Regions from separate parts of the Ferdinandcohnia jepli genome, predicted to be linked through region 2. Evidence: riboswitches for the same ligand, from Rfam matches in the RefSeq annotation. Region 2 holds a riboswitch; the other holds the start of a gene.
What was found. A riboswitch is a leader RNA that binds a small molecule or an ion and turns the genes downstream of it on or off. The one in region 2 is predicted to bind S-adenosylmethionine.
Positions count from the first base shown of each region.

Region 1 (7,974 bases), on a different contig from region 2:
GTAAAAACTGTTTCCGAACTTTATGCACCAATCAGTGGAAAAGTAGTAGCCGTAAACGAAGATTTGGATGACAATCCAGAGTACGTAAATGAATCTCCATATGAAAAGGCTTGGATGATTGTTGTTGAGCCAGCAAATGCAAGCGATGTAGAAAACCTCATGACTGCTGAACAATATGAAGAAATGGTAAATGAAGACTAATAATAACAAGAACCTATTAAGGGGTATTTCCTTTAGTAGGTTCTTTTTTGTTGACCTACGGCAAACTGGCCTTTGATAAGATTCAGCCATTCTGGTTAACCTATTACTAAATACCGAAGGAAGGATGTTTAGAATGGTATTGAAACAATCAAGAATCGACATCACAGACAGAGTAGTAGGCAAATTAGGGAATAACGAAATGGACTTGTTTGTTGAACAAGAACCTATTGGTAAGATATCCTTTACAAATAGTGGAGCTCAGTATGAGTTGAAACAGGGTTATGAGCAAGAGGAAAATAAAATTTTCACTTATGCTGATGTAACAACTAGCCCTGATCAAAAATATGTAGATTGTGATGATGAAAACGGCTGGTGTTAAGGTAGTGGAAATCCCACTGCCTTTTTTTCACATCGACTATTTATTGTATCACCAAAAACAACGGTGATTGATAAAATGAAGGAAAAGCAGCAGTAGACATAGAATATACATTGTATACATTAGAAATTCCACACTTGAAACTAGGTGATGAATTGTGGCTTTGGATGATATAGAGAAGGTTCTTATTGTAGAGGGGAAATCTGATAAAAAGAAGGTTGAGACGGTTATAAATGAACCTATTGAAATAATCTGTACGAACGGTACAATTAGCATTTCAAAATTAGATGAATTGATTGAGCACCTTTTCAACAAAGATGTTTACATCCTTGTCGATGCGGATAATGCAGGAGAAAAGCTTCGGAAACAATTTAAACGGGAATTTCCAGAAGCAAGGCACTTGTTTATTGATAAAACGTATCGAGAAGTAGCTACTGCTCCAGAACAACATATTGCAACAGTCCTGTTAGCAGCAAATATTGATGTACATGCAGAGTTTTTACTCTAGAAATAATCCATACACCACTCACAAAAAATATATGTTTTTTAGTGCGTGTTTCTTTATGACTTGAAGGGTTGATGTTACAATACTAGAAATGATAATTTAGTAAAGGTTGTATTGTACAATGAAGGATTTAATTGAAAAGGAAATAGAAAGTGCTATTGCGGAAAATGATAAATTTTGCTTATATCTCTATACACCAATGTGCGGGACATGTCAGGTAGCCTCAAAAATGTTACAAGTAACAACGGAATTGGTACCAACCCTTGCAATTGGAAAAAGTGACTTAAACTATTTACCAAAGAAAGCAATTGAATGGGAAATTGAGAGTGTGCCATGTTTACTAATATTTGAAAAAGTTCAGATAGACAAAAAAATTTATGCGTTTCATTCTGTACCATATTTACTTGATTTATTATCAAATCAATAAACATCGTCAAAGGATTGACGATGTTTTTATATTGCATTTTTTCCGAAAAGTTGTATGATATTTAGGGAGTCGAAATATCATTCGAGGTGTACACACGTATATGAACTTATTTAACGATTGGAAGAAACAATACAAATCGTATAACAAGAATATTAAATTATTCATTATAGCAACAGTTCTAACGCAAATTGGAATGGGAATCTTTACAATAATTTATAACTTTTATGTAAGAGAATTAGGATATTCAGAGCAAACAAATGGCACCATTATTGCAATGACAGCCTTAGCCTCAGCGATCATTCTTGTACCAGCGGGTATTATGAGTGATAAATTAGGTAGAAAGAAAATTATGATCTTAGGTGTTGCTATATCGTCTTTCGCTCTACTTACTCGAAGTATATTAGAAATAGAGCAATTGTTAATTGCAACTGCTTTCTTAACAGGACTATCTACTGCGTTTATTCAGGTTTCAGGAATACCATGGCTTGCAGAAAACTCTACTGCTGCTCAAAGGGTACATCTTTTTAGTTTTCATTCTGCAATTATGATGGTTGCCCAAGTAATAGGGAATATCTCAGGTGGAGTCCTTACTGATACGTTTCTATATGTGTTTAATTTAAGTGGGTTATGGAGTATTAGGCTTACTTTACTGTTGGCCGTTATTATTTATGTAGCAGGAGTTCTGCCAATCTTTAAAATGAGTGAAGTAACTAGAGAAAAACCTATTGTAAAAAAGGTGCAAACGTTGGGTCAAAAACTACGTGCAAATTCATCACAAATTAAAATCATTGCCATGTTTGCATTTGCTCAAATGATTATAGGTTTTGGTTCAGGCTTAGTAATTCCTTATCTGAATTTGTATTTCGCCGATCGTTTCCTGGCAAGCAACTCAATTATTGGTATCATTTTATCCTTAGGGCAAGCCGCAACTGCAATTGCGATGATTATTGGTCCAGCTATTGTTAAAAGAGTCGGCGAAGTTCGTGCTGTTGTATATCTTCAACTCTCTTCACTTCCGTTTTTACTATTAACTGGTTATACAGAAAACATTTATATCGCAGCAATAGGTTTCTTATTCAGGCAAGCATTGATGAATGCTGGAAATCCAATACAAGCATCTTTAGTTATGGGAAGAGTTAATGATTCGATGAAAGGTCTAGCAAACTCGGTCAACCAAATGGTATTTTCTCTTGGATGGGCGTTTATGGGACCTGTATCGACATCTATCGTGATGTTATATGGTTCATATTGGGGTTATGCTTATGTATTTACAATTACAGCTATATTGTATCTATTTGGCTCACTATACTTTTTACTCGTATTTAGTCGAAACCCGATAGATCAAGTTAATAAGAAAACAATGGCGAAGATTTCATAATTTATTTGGAGATAGGAACAAACTGGTGCTGGTTAGTGGTACTAGTTTGTTCCTTTTTGTTTGACGAATAATACTCTCATTCTCATAACCTATATATGCAGTAGGCTAAGTTTTCTAATTGGTTTTCCGCGCGTAAACATATAGATTTAATAGGATCTGTGTAGAAATTAGAATAGAGTAAATTATTTTAATTTTTAGTTGACTTATTAATTAAAAAGTATTAACATTCAACTATATTCAATTATTTAAAGCGTCTCTAATTTAATATACTAAAGTCTTATCGAGAGTGGCAGAGGGAATGGCCCTATGAAGCCCAGCAACCGGTTATGAAACACGGTGCTAAATCCAGCAGACATGCATTTGTCTGAAAGATAAGAAGAGATAAATGTAAATTAACCCTCTTCTTATCTGAAGAGGGTTTTTTAGTATGGTAGGAAGTAAACTAGGTCTTTCATTCTTGAAGAAAGATCTTATGTTTTCAATAAAGCGGAACAAACCTTCATAGATTTTACTCGTAATCCGCAATTAAATTCATTTTAAGGGAGAGATTCGTAATGAGTGAAAATCAAAAAAAGTATAGACCAGAAACGGTAGCTATTCACGGTGGTCTTGTAGCAGATCCTGTTACGGGAGCGAGAGCGGTTCCGATTTATCAATCAAATGCTTATAAATTTAATAATACAGAACATGCCGCAAACCTATTTGGTTTAAAAGAAAATGGATATATATATACTCGCATCCATAATCCAACAGTGACAGTTTTTGAAGAAAGAGTTGCTCAATTAGAGGGCGGAGTTGGTGCATTAGCAGTTGCAAGTGGAATGGCAGCTATAACAACTGCTATTCTAAATATTGCGGGTGCTGGGGACGAGATTGTATCAGCATCAACACTATATGGGGGTACATATAACCTATTCGCAAATACACTTCCTAAATATGGAATAAAAACAACATTTGTAGACCCTTCAAATCCAGAAAATTTCCGTCAAGCAATTACTCCTAATACAAAGGCTGTATTTGCAGAAACAATTGGTAATCCAAGTTTAGATGTTCTTGATATTGAGTCAGTAGCGAATATTGCGCATGAAGCAGGGATTCCACTTTTAATTGACAACACCTTTGCAACTCCTTATCTCTGCAGACCTATCGAACACGGAGCAGATATTGTCATCCATTCTGCAACGAAATGGTTGCTAGGTAATGGAACGACATTAGGTGGGATCATCGTAGATGGTGGTAATTTTGATTGGAATTCACCTAAATTCCCAGGTTTCACAACCCCTGATCCGAGCTATAATAATTTAGTTTATGCCGAGGCACTTGGACCTGTCGCTTATATTATAAAAGCCAGGGTTCAGCTTCTACGTGATCTTGGGCCATCAATAAGCCCATTTAATGCTTTCCAATTTAATTTGGGACTCGAAACCTTACATGTTCGAATGAAAGAACATATTGAAAATACAAAAAAGGTTGTCACTTATTTAAAAGATCATCCAGGCGTTGAGTGGGTACTATATCCTGGAGAAGAAAATCATCCGAACAAGCAATTAGCAGACAAATATTTATCAAAAGGGGCCGGCGCTGTTGTAGTCTTTGGCATCAAAGGTGGAAGAGAGGCTGGTCAAAAGCTAATAAATAGTGTTGAATTATGGTCACATGTAGCCAATGTAGGAGATGCAAAGAGTTTAATTATTCATCCTGCAAGTACAACGCATCAACAACTTGGACCAGAAGATCTAAAAGCATCAGGTGTAACTGAGGATTTGGTTCGATTATCTGTAGGAATTGAAAATATAGAGGATATACTTGAAGATTTAGAACAAGCAATTGAAGTAGCAAATGGAACAACGTCGAAAAAATCTGTACCTACTGTGTAGTTTCTTTTTGAGAAAAAAATTTGTTGACACCTTTTTTTGCTAATGATAAAATCACAAATGTCGCTATAGCAACATAATGAAAAAGTGAATATATAAATGTGACTCTTATTTAGAGTGGTGGAGGGAAGTGCCCTATGAAACCCAGCAACCGTCAACGTCCGTTGAAAAGGTGCCAATTCACACAAAGCTTATGCTTTGAGAGATGAGAGGAAGGTTATTTAGATATCTATGCCTTTCTGCTCTTTTGCAGAAAGGTATTTTTGTTTTAGTAAAGTAGCTGAAAAGACAGGCTGACACCCTAATTGTAAATAAAGGTAACCGGATTATAATGGCGGGAGTTTACTTTATCAGTTATTTACATAAACTAAGCTTAGTTTTTTCTGAATAGAAGGTGTGACAAACGTGATATCACTAACAAATGTTAAAAAAGTCTATAACTCAAAGAATAATTCAGTAACAGCTGTGAATAATATCAATTTGCAAATTAATGAAGGCGAAATATTTGGCATAATCGGTTATAGTGGTGCAGGTAAAAGTTCCTTAATTCGCTTACTGAACGGACTTGAAACACCAACCGAAGGAACAATTACAGTTGCGGGACATGATATAACCTCTATTAAGGGGAAGAATCTTCAAAATGCACGGAAAGAAATTAGTATGATCTTCCAGCATTTCAATTTACTTTGGTCGAGAACTGTGAGAGAAAACATATCATTTCCACTTGAGATTTCAAAGGTTCCCAAAACCGAACGAGATAAAAGAGTTTCCGAACTCATTAAATTAGTAGGCTTAGAAGGAAGAGAAGATGCATATCCTTCACAACTTAGTGGAGGACAGAAGCAAAGAGTCGGTATCGCTCGTGCACTTGCAAATAATCCAAAGGTTTTACTTTGTGATGAAGCTACTTCTGCTCTAGACCCACAAACAACTGACTCAATACTTGACCTGCTCGTGGATATTAATGAGCGATTAGGGTTAACGATTGTATTAATCACGCATGAAATGCATGTTATACGTAAAATTTGCCATCGGGTCGCTGTAATGGAGGAAGGCAGATTTGTTGAACAAGGGAAGGTACTTGATGTGTTTAAAAAACCTCAGGCTAACATTACAAAACGTTTTGTTCAACAGGTAACAGAGCCAGAGGAAACAAAAGAAACGATTGAACACTTGTTACATCAGTATCCTAACGGACGGGTTATTCAATTAACTTTTGTTGGCGAAACTGCTGAAACACCATTAATTACACGTTTAATCCGTGATTTCAATATTGAAGTTAACATTCTGCAGGGGAAGATTTCTCAAACACAAAGCGGTTCATATGGGACTTTGTTTATTCATATTGATGGTGAGATGAATGAAGTGAATTCGTCAATCGATTACATTCGTCAACAGCAGGTAGAAGTCGAGGTGATCGAAAATGCTTGAGAAGTTATATGAACTCTTTAAATGGGAAAAACAAGTGGAAGACCTGGAAAAGTTAAAATGGGACGACCTATGGGAAGCAACGCTTGAAACACTATATATGACATCTATATCAGTAGTAGCAACATTTATTATCGGCTTGTTTCTAGGCTTGGTTTTATTTTTAACTGATAAAGGAAATGCATGGGAAAATCGTTATATAAATGGTTTTGTATCAGCGATTGTAAATATTTTTAGATCAATTCCATTTATTATTTTACTTGTTCTACTAATTCCGTTTACTAAAATTATCATGGGTTCTATGTTAGGCCCAAATGCAGCATTTCCATCTTTAATTATTGGTGCGGCACCCTTTTACGCAAGAATGGTAGAAATTGCACTACGCGAAATCGATAAAGGTGTTATTGAAGCATCGCATTCTATGGGAGCTACTAATAGCACTATTATCTATAAGGTATTAATTCCGGAATCATTACCTGCACTTATCTCAGGTATTACTGTAACTGCTATTTCGTTAATTAGCTTTACAGCGATGGCGGGGGTTATTGGAGCAGGAGGATTGGGACATTTTGCTTATCTTTATGGGTTCCAAGGAAATAAACCTATCATTACTTTTATTGCTACAGTAGCAATCGTAATCTTGGTATTCATCATTCAATTTTTGGGTGATTTCTTTACAAAATATACAGACAAGAGATAACAGGAGGAGTACTAACATGAAAAAGTGGTTTTTACTATTATTAGTTGGTTTATTATCATTAACTCTAGCTGCTTGCGGTGGAAATGATGAAGCAGGAGAACAAGGAACAGAAGGAACGAACGAAAATAAAAAGTTGGTAGTTGGCGCATCTGCAGTTCCACATGCTGAAGTATTAGAAAAAGCAAAAGAGCTTTTAAAGGAAAAGGGAATTGACCTTGAGATAGAAGTTTTTACTGATTATATTTTACCTAATGTTGCTTTACACGAAAAAGAAATCGATGCAAACTATTTCCAAACGCCAGGTTATTTAGCATTACAAATGGAAGATAACCCAGACTTTGATTTTGTTAGTGTTGGTGAAATTCACAAAGAACCAATTGGTATTTACTCAAAGGAATTTAACAATTTAAACGAGCTACCTGATGGCGCGAAAATTATTATGAGTAATTCATTTAGTGACCACGGTCGTATCTTACCAATTTTTGAAAGAGAAGGCATTATTACTCTTAAAGAAGGTGTAGGAGACCAAGCGAGAGTGGAAGACATCGTTGATAATCCGAAAAATCTTGATTTTTCTACTTTAATTGAAGCGAAATTACTAGCATCTTCTTTTGAAAATGGTGAAGGTGACGCAGTTGTTATCAATACAAACTATGCACTTGAAGGCGGAGTAAACATTGCTGAAGATGGTATTGCATTTGAAGGCGATGATGTTGTACCTGCAAACCTAATTGTAATTAATAAAGGCGATGAAGAACGCGAAGAAATAAAAGCATTAGTAGAAGTTTTAAAATCAGATGAAATTAAACAGTTCATCAAAGAAGAATATGCGGGTGCTGTAATTACAGTTGAATAAATTATGTGAAGAGAAGCTTATTACTAGCTTCTCTTTTTTTAGTCTCTTATGAGGGTACTCATTGTATTTTAGTACCCTCACTAAGTAAAAAGAGCAGCCCGAGGTCACTCATAGAGGAGATGAAAGCCCTCATAAAGTAAAAAGACAACATGAGGTCACTCATAGAAGAGAAGAAAGCCCTCATGAAGTAAAAGGAGCAGCCCGAGGTCACTCATAGAGGAGATGAAAG
Region 1 is NZ_JBFOKR010000011.1:65,551-73,524, forward strand. It holds gene gcvH (glycine cleavage system protein GcvH) at 1-201, shown strand, start outside; gene AB3M96_RS13090 (YusG family protein) at 335-580, shown strand; gene AB3M96_RS13095 (toprim domain-containing protein) at 741-1,085, shown strand; gene AB3M96_RS13100 (thioredoxin family protein) at 1,204-1,509, shown strand; gene AB3M96_RS13105 (MFS transporter) at 1,610-2,887, shown strand; SAM riboswitch class I at 3,162-3,265, shown strand; gene AB3M96_RS13110 (O-acetylhomoserine aminocarboxypropyltransferase/cysteine synthase family protein) at 3,442-4,764, shown strand; SAM riboswitch class I at 4,867-4,973, shown strand; gene AB3M96_RS13115 (methionine ABC transporter ATP-binding protein) at 5,167-6,192, shown strand; gene AB3M96_RS13120 (methionine ABC transporter permease) at 6,185-6,889, shown strand; gene AB3M96_RS13125 (MetQ/NlpA family ABC transporter substrate-binding protein) at 6,906-7,745, shown strand.
Region 1: it holds a riboswitch for S-adenosylmethionine, as region 2 does, so the genes downstream of both, AB3M96_RS13110 (O-acetylhomoserine aminocarboxypropyltransferase/cysteine synthase family protein) here and AB3M96_RS05640 (SDR family NAD(P)-dependent oxidoreductase) in region 2, are expected to answer to the same signal.

Region 2 (7,974 bases):
TTCGGATCAAACTGCCGGGAAGATTAAATCTGCTATAGAAAAAATATCGGATAAGTAACAAACCATGGGAGCTCGAAAAAACGTAGTAGAATCATCTCTGCTACGTTTTTAAACTACTATTCTTTTTCAATTAAAAAAGTAATCGGTACGAATAAGAAAAAAGCGAGCAGCAATAAGCTTCCACCCAAGATGAAAAATACTAAAACAAAGGTTTCATGTAAACCAAAAGGGTTCAGGTTGTACATCTACATGCCTACCGTTAATCCAAAGGCTCCAACCATTCCAGTAATGCTGTGGATGGCCACAAGTTTTTTGAGTTTAATTGTGTAGACTCGATAAAATATACCCCAGGCAAATACAGACAACCACCCTACTAGTAAAATATGAGCGTGAATCGGTCGTAACGCATAATCCATATTTCCAGACATATGCGAGCCTAAAAACGTACCAATTACGCCAAAAATTGCTGCGAATCGAATTAGGCGAATACTCCATTTTCGTTCCATTTTTAATACCTCCGATCAATACACACTTTCTATCGAGTATACAATAACTTTGTATTTTACCATACAGAAATAGAATAAATTAGTCATAGAAGACTACTAGGATAGAAGGAATCTTCCATTTTTATAGCGAATTTTAAAGATAAATAAATAGAAAGTAGGAATAGATATGGAGATAATTGCGGAAACCGATCGATTGTTGCTAAAGGTTTTTGAAGAAACAGATGCCCAAGATGCCCAAGCTTTTTGGGGAGATGAGGAAGTAATGGAGCATTGTAATGGTGCCACTCCACACGAGATCTTACCAAAAGTACTGAAATCATATGGGGATTGCCATGCTGCAAAAGGCCTTTCGGTATATGGGGTTGTAGAAAAAGAGTCCGGTAGAGTCATTGGAGCAGCAGGCTTTAATGTGCGAACTTCTCTTGAAACGGTTGAGTTACTATACCATTTTGCAAAAGCTAGTTGGGGTAAGGGCTACGCATCAGAAGCTGCTGCAGCCTGCATTGATTATGCTAAAAAGGTGCCAAATGTAGGGAAGATATATGCCTCTGCTGATTTGAAGAATGCAGGGTCTTTAAAGATTTTAGAAAAGATTGGTTTTACCTATAAGGGAATGAAGTGGTTTGAAGATACAAATCAGGAAGAGCCTTATTATGAGATGGAGATCAGTTGAGTAGAAATAAACATAAACAAACCTATTTGATTATTGCAAATAGGTTTGTTTGTGTTCCTTTTTCATTAGGTAAATCACTTAATGAAGAAGTGGGGTTTGGAAAAAAGCGGAACGTTAATTGAGTAATAGCAGAAATTATCTGTGTGGAAACTCCACTGACAGAATTATTGAAAAAATTCGTTTTATTTCGTTACTCGAAATGTTATGATAGATTCATAGATTTTTTACATATGGAGGTATGGAACATGACAAAACGACCGATTACTGCAGAAGACTTGAATAAGTTCAAATATGTGGGAGATCCTCAGGTTTCTCCGAGTAAGGACAGAGTTGCGTATGTGTTAACGCAGGTGGATACAGAGAAGGATGGCTATTATTCTCATATTTATGTAACAGACTTAAACGGTGAAGGTAGACAGTTTACGTACCATTTTTCAAAGGATAGTTTAGTGAAGGATGCTGCTCCAAAGTGGTCTCCGGATGGTAGCGCGCTTGCATTCCGTTCAAACCGTACTGGTAAAAATCAGGTTTGGCTATTACATACTGATGGTGGGGAAGCGGTTCAGCTGACAGATGTGAAACAGGGTGTTGGCGAATTCGTTTGGTCTCCGGACGGAAAGCAGTTAGCTGTTACAGTGAGCGGAGAATTAAAGCTTTCCACTGATAAAGATGAAGAGAAAAAGGAAGAAAAAAGCGATGTAAAAGTAATTACTAGACTTCGTTACAAAGGTGATGGAGTTGGTATTTACGGTGAGGATCGCAAGCATGTTTATTTATTTGATGTTGAAACAAAGTCATATACAAAGGTAACTGACGGAGAATATGATTTCGGTCAGGTGCGTTTTACTCCTGATGGAAAAAGCTTATTCTATATTGCAACAAAGGCTGAAGATAAAGAATGGGGCTATCTGCCAGCAATCTGGAAATACGATATTGCTTCAAAGGTAGAGACGTTATTTTATCAAGGAAATGGTTACTTAATGGCACCTTCTGTATCACCGGATGGAAAGTGGCTTGCAGTAGCGGGGCATACACGTGGGGAAAGAAGCCAAGGGAATACAAATGTGCTTCTATTCTCAGTTGAAACAGGTGAGTTGAAGAACCTAACAGAGCAGTTTGATTATACAGTTGGGAATCTAGTAGGTGTTGATGCGAAGTATGATACTGCAGAGTCACGTTTAATCTGGGATTCTACGAGCACTGGCATTTACTTCTCGGCAACAGTTGGCGGGGACTGCCAGTTGTTTAAGGTGAATCTTGAAGGCGAAGTATCAGCTGCACTTTCTCCATCAGTAGCGAACGTTACTTCTTACGACATTGTAAGTGAAGACCTAGCTGTTCTTGTTCTAGGAAATCCACACTCAACTGGAGATGTTGTAACGCAAGACCTGAACAATGTGAAAAATGTAACGAAGCTAACTGATTGGAACAAAGAGTTATATAGTGAGGTGCATTTAAGCACGCCTGAAAACTTCTTTTACAAGAGCACAGATGGCAAGGATATCGAGGGTTGGATACTAAAGCCATATGGTTTTGAAGACGGAAAAACATATCCGATGATCCTTGAAATTCACGGTGGTCCAGCAACTGCATATGGAAATGGGTTACACCATGAAATGCAATTAATGGCATCAAAGGGGTATGTAGTGCTTTACACAAATCCAAGAGGAAGCCATGGCTATGGTCATGATTTTGTAAATGCGGTGATCGGTGATTACGGCGGCATGGATTACGAAGATATCATGGCTGGAGTTGACTATGCGTTAACTAGATATAGCTTCATTGACCAAGATAACCTTTTTGTTACTGGCGGAAGCTATGGTGGATATATGACGAACGTGATCGTAACTCGTACAGACCGTTTCAAAGCAGCTGTTACACAACGTAGTATTTGTAACTGGCACAGCTTCTATGGAACAAGTGACATTGGGTTCTTTTTCACAGAGTGGCAGCATGGACATGCGGATTTATGGGATGATGTGGAGAAGTTATTGAAGGTTTCGCCGTTAACATATGCACGCAATGTTAAAACGCCAACACTTATTCTGCACAGTGAACAGGATCTACGTTGTCCAATGGAGCAAGCTGAGCAGTGGTATATTGCGCTTAAGCGATTAGGTGTAGATACTAAATTCGTCCGCTTCCCTGACGAAAACCATGACCTATCTCGTTCAGGTAAGCCGAAACACCGTCAAGAGCGTTTGAATCATTTGATTGGGTGGTTTGACGAGAGACTGTAATTTTGTGATGGGACGACAGGTACTTGTCTTATTAACGCGAATTATTTTCATTGACATTTTTAGGTAGTATCATTTAAACTTAAAAACAATAAAATTAGTTTAATATTTTTGTATATTCTCTTATCAAGAGTGGTGGAGGGACTGGCCCGACGAAACCCGGCAACCGTTCATGTTGACACATGAAAAGGTGCTAAATCCTGCAAAACGTTTGTTTTGAAAGATAAGAGAGGCGCAGCTTCTATAGTTGATTAATGCCTCTCTATCTAGAGAGGCATTTTTATGTTCATGGAACGTAGATTTTGAAAACTTCTCACGTTCAATTCTGATTAAAACGATTGAAATAGTTGGTGAAGAGAAAGGAGGTAGTGATATGTATGTTATGGATTTGACAGGAAAAGTGGCAATTGTCACTGGTGGTGCCAAGGGGATTGGTAAAGCGATCGTTGATGCCTTGCTTGAATGTGGTGCACAAGTGGCTGTCATCGATCTTGCCTCACCGCCTGAATCACAATCTAAAAATCTACTATATTTACAAGGTGACATCACCCAGAGTGATCTCGTCCAGGAATTTGTAGATAAAACGATAAAACACTTTGGACGATTAGACATTCTGGTCAACAACGCAGGAGTATCCTCAATGGATTATGTTGTAGACATAAAAGAAGCGGACTGGGAGCGGGTTATGGATGTGAATGCAAAAAGCGTGTATCTCTGGAGCCAAGCCGTCGCTCACTATCTTATCGAACAGGGTCAAGGCGGAAAAATTATCAACATCGCTTCACAAGCAGGTAAGAATGGCTATCGATTAATGGGAAGCTATGTTGCGTCTAAGCATGCCGTTTTAGGTTTTACAAAGGTAATGGGAATTGAATTAGCAAAACACCAAATCAATGTAAATGCGGTTTGCCCTGGAATAGTTGAAACAGATATGAAGCGAAGAGAGCGTGTAATTGGCGGGGAGTTAAGAGGTTTAGACGCCCATGCAATTGAAATGGAGGATATATCACAAGTACCACTTGGCCGAACAGCAAAACCTGAAGATGTGGCAAATGTGGTGATTTTCTTGGCTTCAAGGTTTTCCGATTATATGACGGGGCAAGGAATAAATGTAACCGGCGGCATGACAATGTCCTAGGTGGCTCTTTAGATAAAAGAAAGTATAAAAGTAAACAGTAAAAGAGGAGATGAGCGTAGAATGTCAGAGCAGAACGTAAATAAGGGTAGTTTACTAGCCCTTTTACCACTATTTGTTTTTGTATTGCTTTTTATCGGTGTAGGTGTAATTGCAAAGGACTTTTCGATATTGCCTTTAAACGTTGCAATTCTTGTTGCGGCAGTTATCGCGTTAGTTATGAATCGTAAAGAAAGCTTTTCTAATAAAATAGAGATTTTTTGTAAAAGTGCAGGAGACTCGAATATTATTTTAATGTGTATTATCTTTGTGTTGGCAGGTGCATTTGCAGGTGTAGCACGTGAAATGGGTGCAGTTGAATCAACTGTTAACCTTGGTCTTTCATTTTTACCAGAAAATCTTTTACTAGTTGGTTTGTTTGTTATTGGATGCTTCATCTCGATTTCAATGGGTACCTCGATGGGGACTGTTGTTGCGTTAGCACCAATCGGAATCGGAATTGCTGAACAAACTGATATCTCAATGGCTCTTACAATGGCAACGGTAGTTGGTGGAGCAATGTTTGGTGACAATCTATCAATGATTTCGGATACAACAATCGCTGCTGTTCGAACTCAAAAAACGAAAATGAGTGATAAGTTCAAGGTTAACTTTTTAATTGTGCTACCTGGGGCAATTATTACAGCAATTATCCTATTTATACTTACTTCAGGTAACAGTGCAAGCATTAGTGGAGACCATTCATTTGAAATCGTAAAGGTACTACCATATCTAGCAGTTCTCGCAGCAGCAATTGCAGGGTTAAACGTTATTTTAGTATTACTTGGCGGTATCGTGTTTGCGGGAATAGTCGGGCTTTCAACAGGTGGCTTTACGTTCACAGGATACCTACAATCAATCGGGAATGGCCTCATCAGCATGGAGGACCTAGCGATTGTTGCACTTTTAATAGGCGGTGTAGTAGGACTTATTAAGCATAATGGTGGAATTGATTATCTCTTACACTTTGTAACTAGTAGAATTAAATCGAAAAAAGGTGCAGAGTTCGGAATCGCAAGCTTAGTAAGTATCACCGATGTGGCAACAACCAATAACACCATTTCAATTATGATTACAGGTCCTCTTGCTAAAAATATCGCGGACCAGTACGATATCGAACCACGTAAGTCAGCAAGCTTACTTGATTTATTCTCATGTGCATTCCAGGGGATTATCCCTTACGGTGGGCAAATATTAGCAGCTGCAGGTTTAGCTGCCATCTCTCCAGCCAGCCTTGTACCATACTCTTTTTATCCGATCTTAGTTGGTGTTTGTGGAGTTATTGCAATTTTAATAGGGTTTCCGAAGTTCAAAGGTCAGCCTAATGCTGATTCAGTGAAAAAAGTATCGTAGGTGAGGCATGGGGGGCATATCATTGTTACACCTAGGTTCAATTGAGGAAATATAAATAGTATTAAACATAAAAGCCATTAAGTTATACGCTTAATGGCTTTATCCATTGATATTTAGGTCGATATGTAACATCCAATTTAATCTTAATTTATATCTTTTTTTGGAGATGCTTGGATACGTAGGCATGCCTCTTAATGAATAAAAGTACATTGTATAAACACTTATACTCATTATCACGTTCTCGTCTTTTGGCTTCTGTATCAAATTCATTTACCTTAAGATGTAAATGAAATGGATCAAACTCTTTTACTTTTTCAGGTGCCTCATCTGGATGATAATGGGCGTGGAATTTCATTAAAGTTCCAGAGCTGTCATCCCAGTCATAAAAATATTCAATAATCTCATTTGTTTGGTTGTCGATATATTCTACGCATTTTAAGGAAGGGATAGTTAGGAAAAGTTTAAAACGAATACGTTTGGCTTGAACAGAAACATTTGGACCATGATGTCCTGGCACCTCTACACCAAAAATATTATTAACTTCTTCAATAATATCTCGAAAATCTAAACTTTCGAACTGTTTGAAGTTTGTTCTTTTAATTCCCAGTGTCTTCGCCATTTGTTAACCTCTGGATAAAGAAAGACCACATTGCAGCGTCTGTTTCCTCTTCTGCTGTTAAGTTGTCCCAATCTCTATCCCCAAAAACAGTATTGAAATCTTTCCCGTCGTACTTATTCTTAAAATGCTCAATATAAGCTGAAATTTGTTTTTGTTCATTTACCGTATTTTCCTGTTTTGACTTTTCCCATTCCTCTAAATCCTCTTCATATGCTGCAACTGCCTCTTTCACTTGGTAACGTACTCCCGAAGGGGCATCGAACCAAAACTCAGGATGGACTTTTATTTTTTCGTTAAGGGCCTTACGTTCTACCTTAATCATACTTCCATCATCTAATTCACGTAAAAATCGACCTTCATTTATCCAGTTATTAATGGTAGTAGTACTTACACTGAAAAAAGCTGCTAGTTGACCAGTACTGTACCCTTTAAAATCATGGGGTTCCTTGAATTTAACCTTGAGTGTTCTTCCTTTTTTGGGAACACTCGCAACAGAAACCATTTCAAGTAAAATTTCCTCCAATGCCCCTTTTGCCGCATTATTGTCATCAAGAAGTATAGACTCGCTCCAGACTTTCTTTTTTGTATTACCACTTTCTTCGACTAAATTATGTACTGCTTTAATAAAAATAAGGCGGAATAACTTATCCGAAAAACTAATGGAGGCCCATTCTTTTAGGTCCATTTTTTTTAAAAGCTGAATTTTTTCCTCATATACTCTTTTTTCTATTTCTGTAATAGGCATTACCATCACCTCTTACCTCCCACTATATCAAATACTACAAGTAACTGCAAGTTATGAATTGTAACAGCAACCTACTACAAGTATTATTTTTCTACTACTAATTTATACGTATTACTTTTCTTACTTTTCGACAATAAATGAAGGGACAAGGCAAATGTCCCTTTAAAATGTCGTTATATAGTGGTTGTCTCAACTATTAACAGGTCAGATGTAAGAAACTCTGTCAAGTCTCATTTTTTTTCGCCAACTTCCCCATCGGAAGATAGGTAAGATAAAACACAATCAACCCCGCAATTTCAAGATTAATATAATACATAAACCCTGACCCAAAGAAGGAAAGAATTGTTTTAGATTCGGTTGGATTTGCTAAGTAGAAGAAGTTCGTGTTGAGAAGGAGATTGATGAAAAATATTGGAACGGCGATCAAATTGAGCAGGAAGAATGCTGTCCAAACGGCCTTTTTCGGAACACGGTAGCCCTCATACACAACAAAATAAATGACGGACCAAGCGATTGCAGCATGATGAAGAAAGTATTTTAGAAAGCGGTAGTGAGGAAATTGATGGAACAGTTCGGGAGTAACCATACTAAGAATTGGAGGAAGTAACCCGGTAAAGAACACTAGATAAAAGGCTTTTTTACTAGGCTTTAGGAACAAATAGATACA
Region 2 is NZ_JBFOKR010000004.1:119,068-127,041, forward strand. It holds gene AB3M96_RS05620 (hypothetical protein) at 1-58, shown strand, start outside; partial or broken gene AB3M96_RS05625 (hypothetical protein) at 117-506, opposite strand; gene AB3M96_RS05630 (GNAT family N-acetyltransferase) at 673-1,179, shown strand; gene AB3M96_RS05635 (S9 family peptidase) at 1,425-3,419, shown strand; SAM riboswitch class I at 3,537-3,646, shown strand; gene AB3M96_RS05640 (SDR family NAD(P)-dependent oxidoreductase) at 3,664-4,554, shown strand; gene AB3M96_RS05645 (Na+/H+ antiporter NhaC family protein) at 4,615-5,943, shown strand; gene AB3M96_RS05650 (hypothetical protein) at 6,092-6,562, opposite strand; gene AB3M96_RS05655 (hypothetical protein) at 6,540-7,313, opposite strand; gene AB3M96_RS05660 (YwaF family protein) at 7,531-7,974, opposite strand, start outside.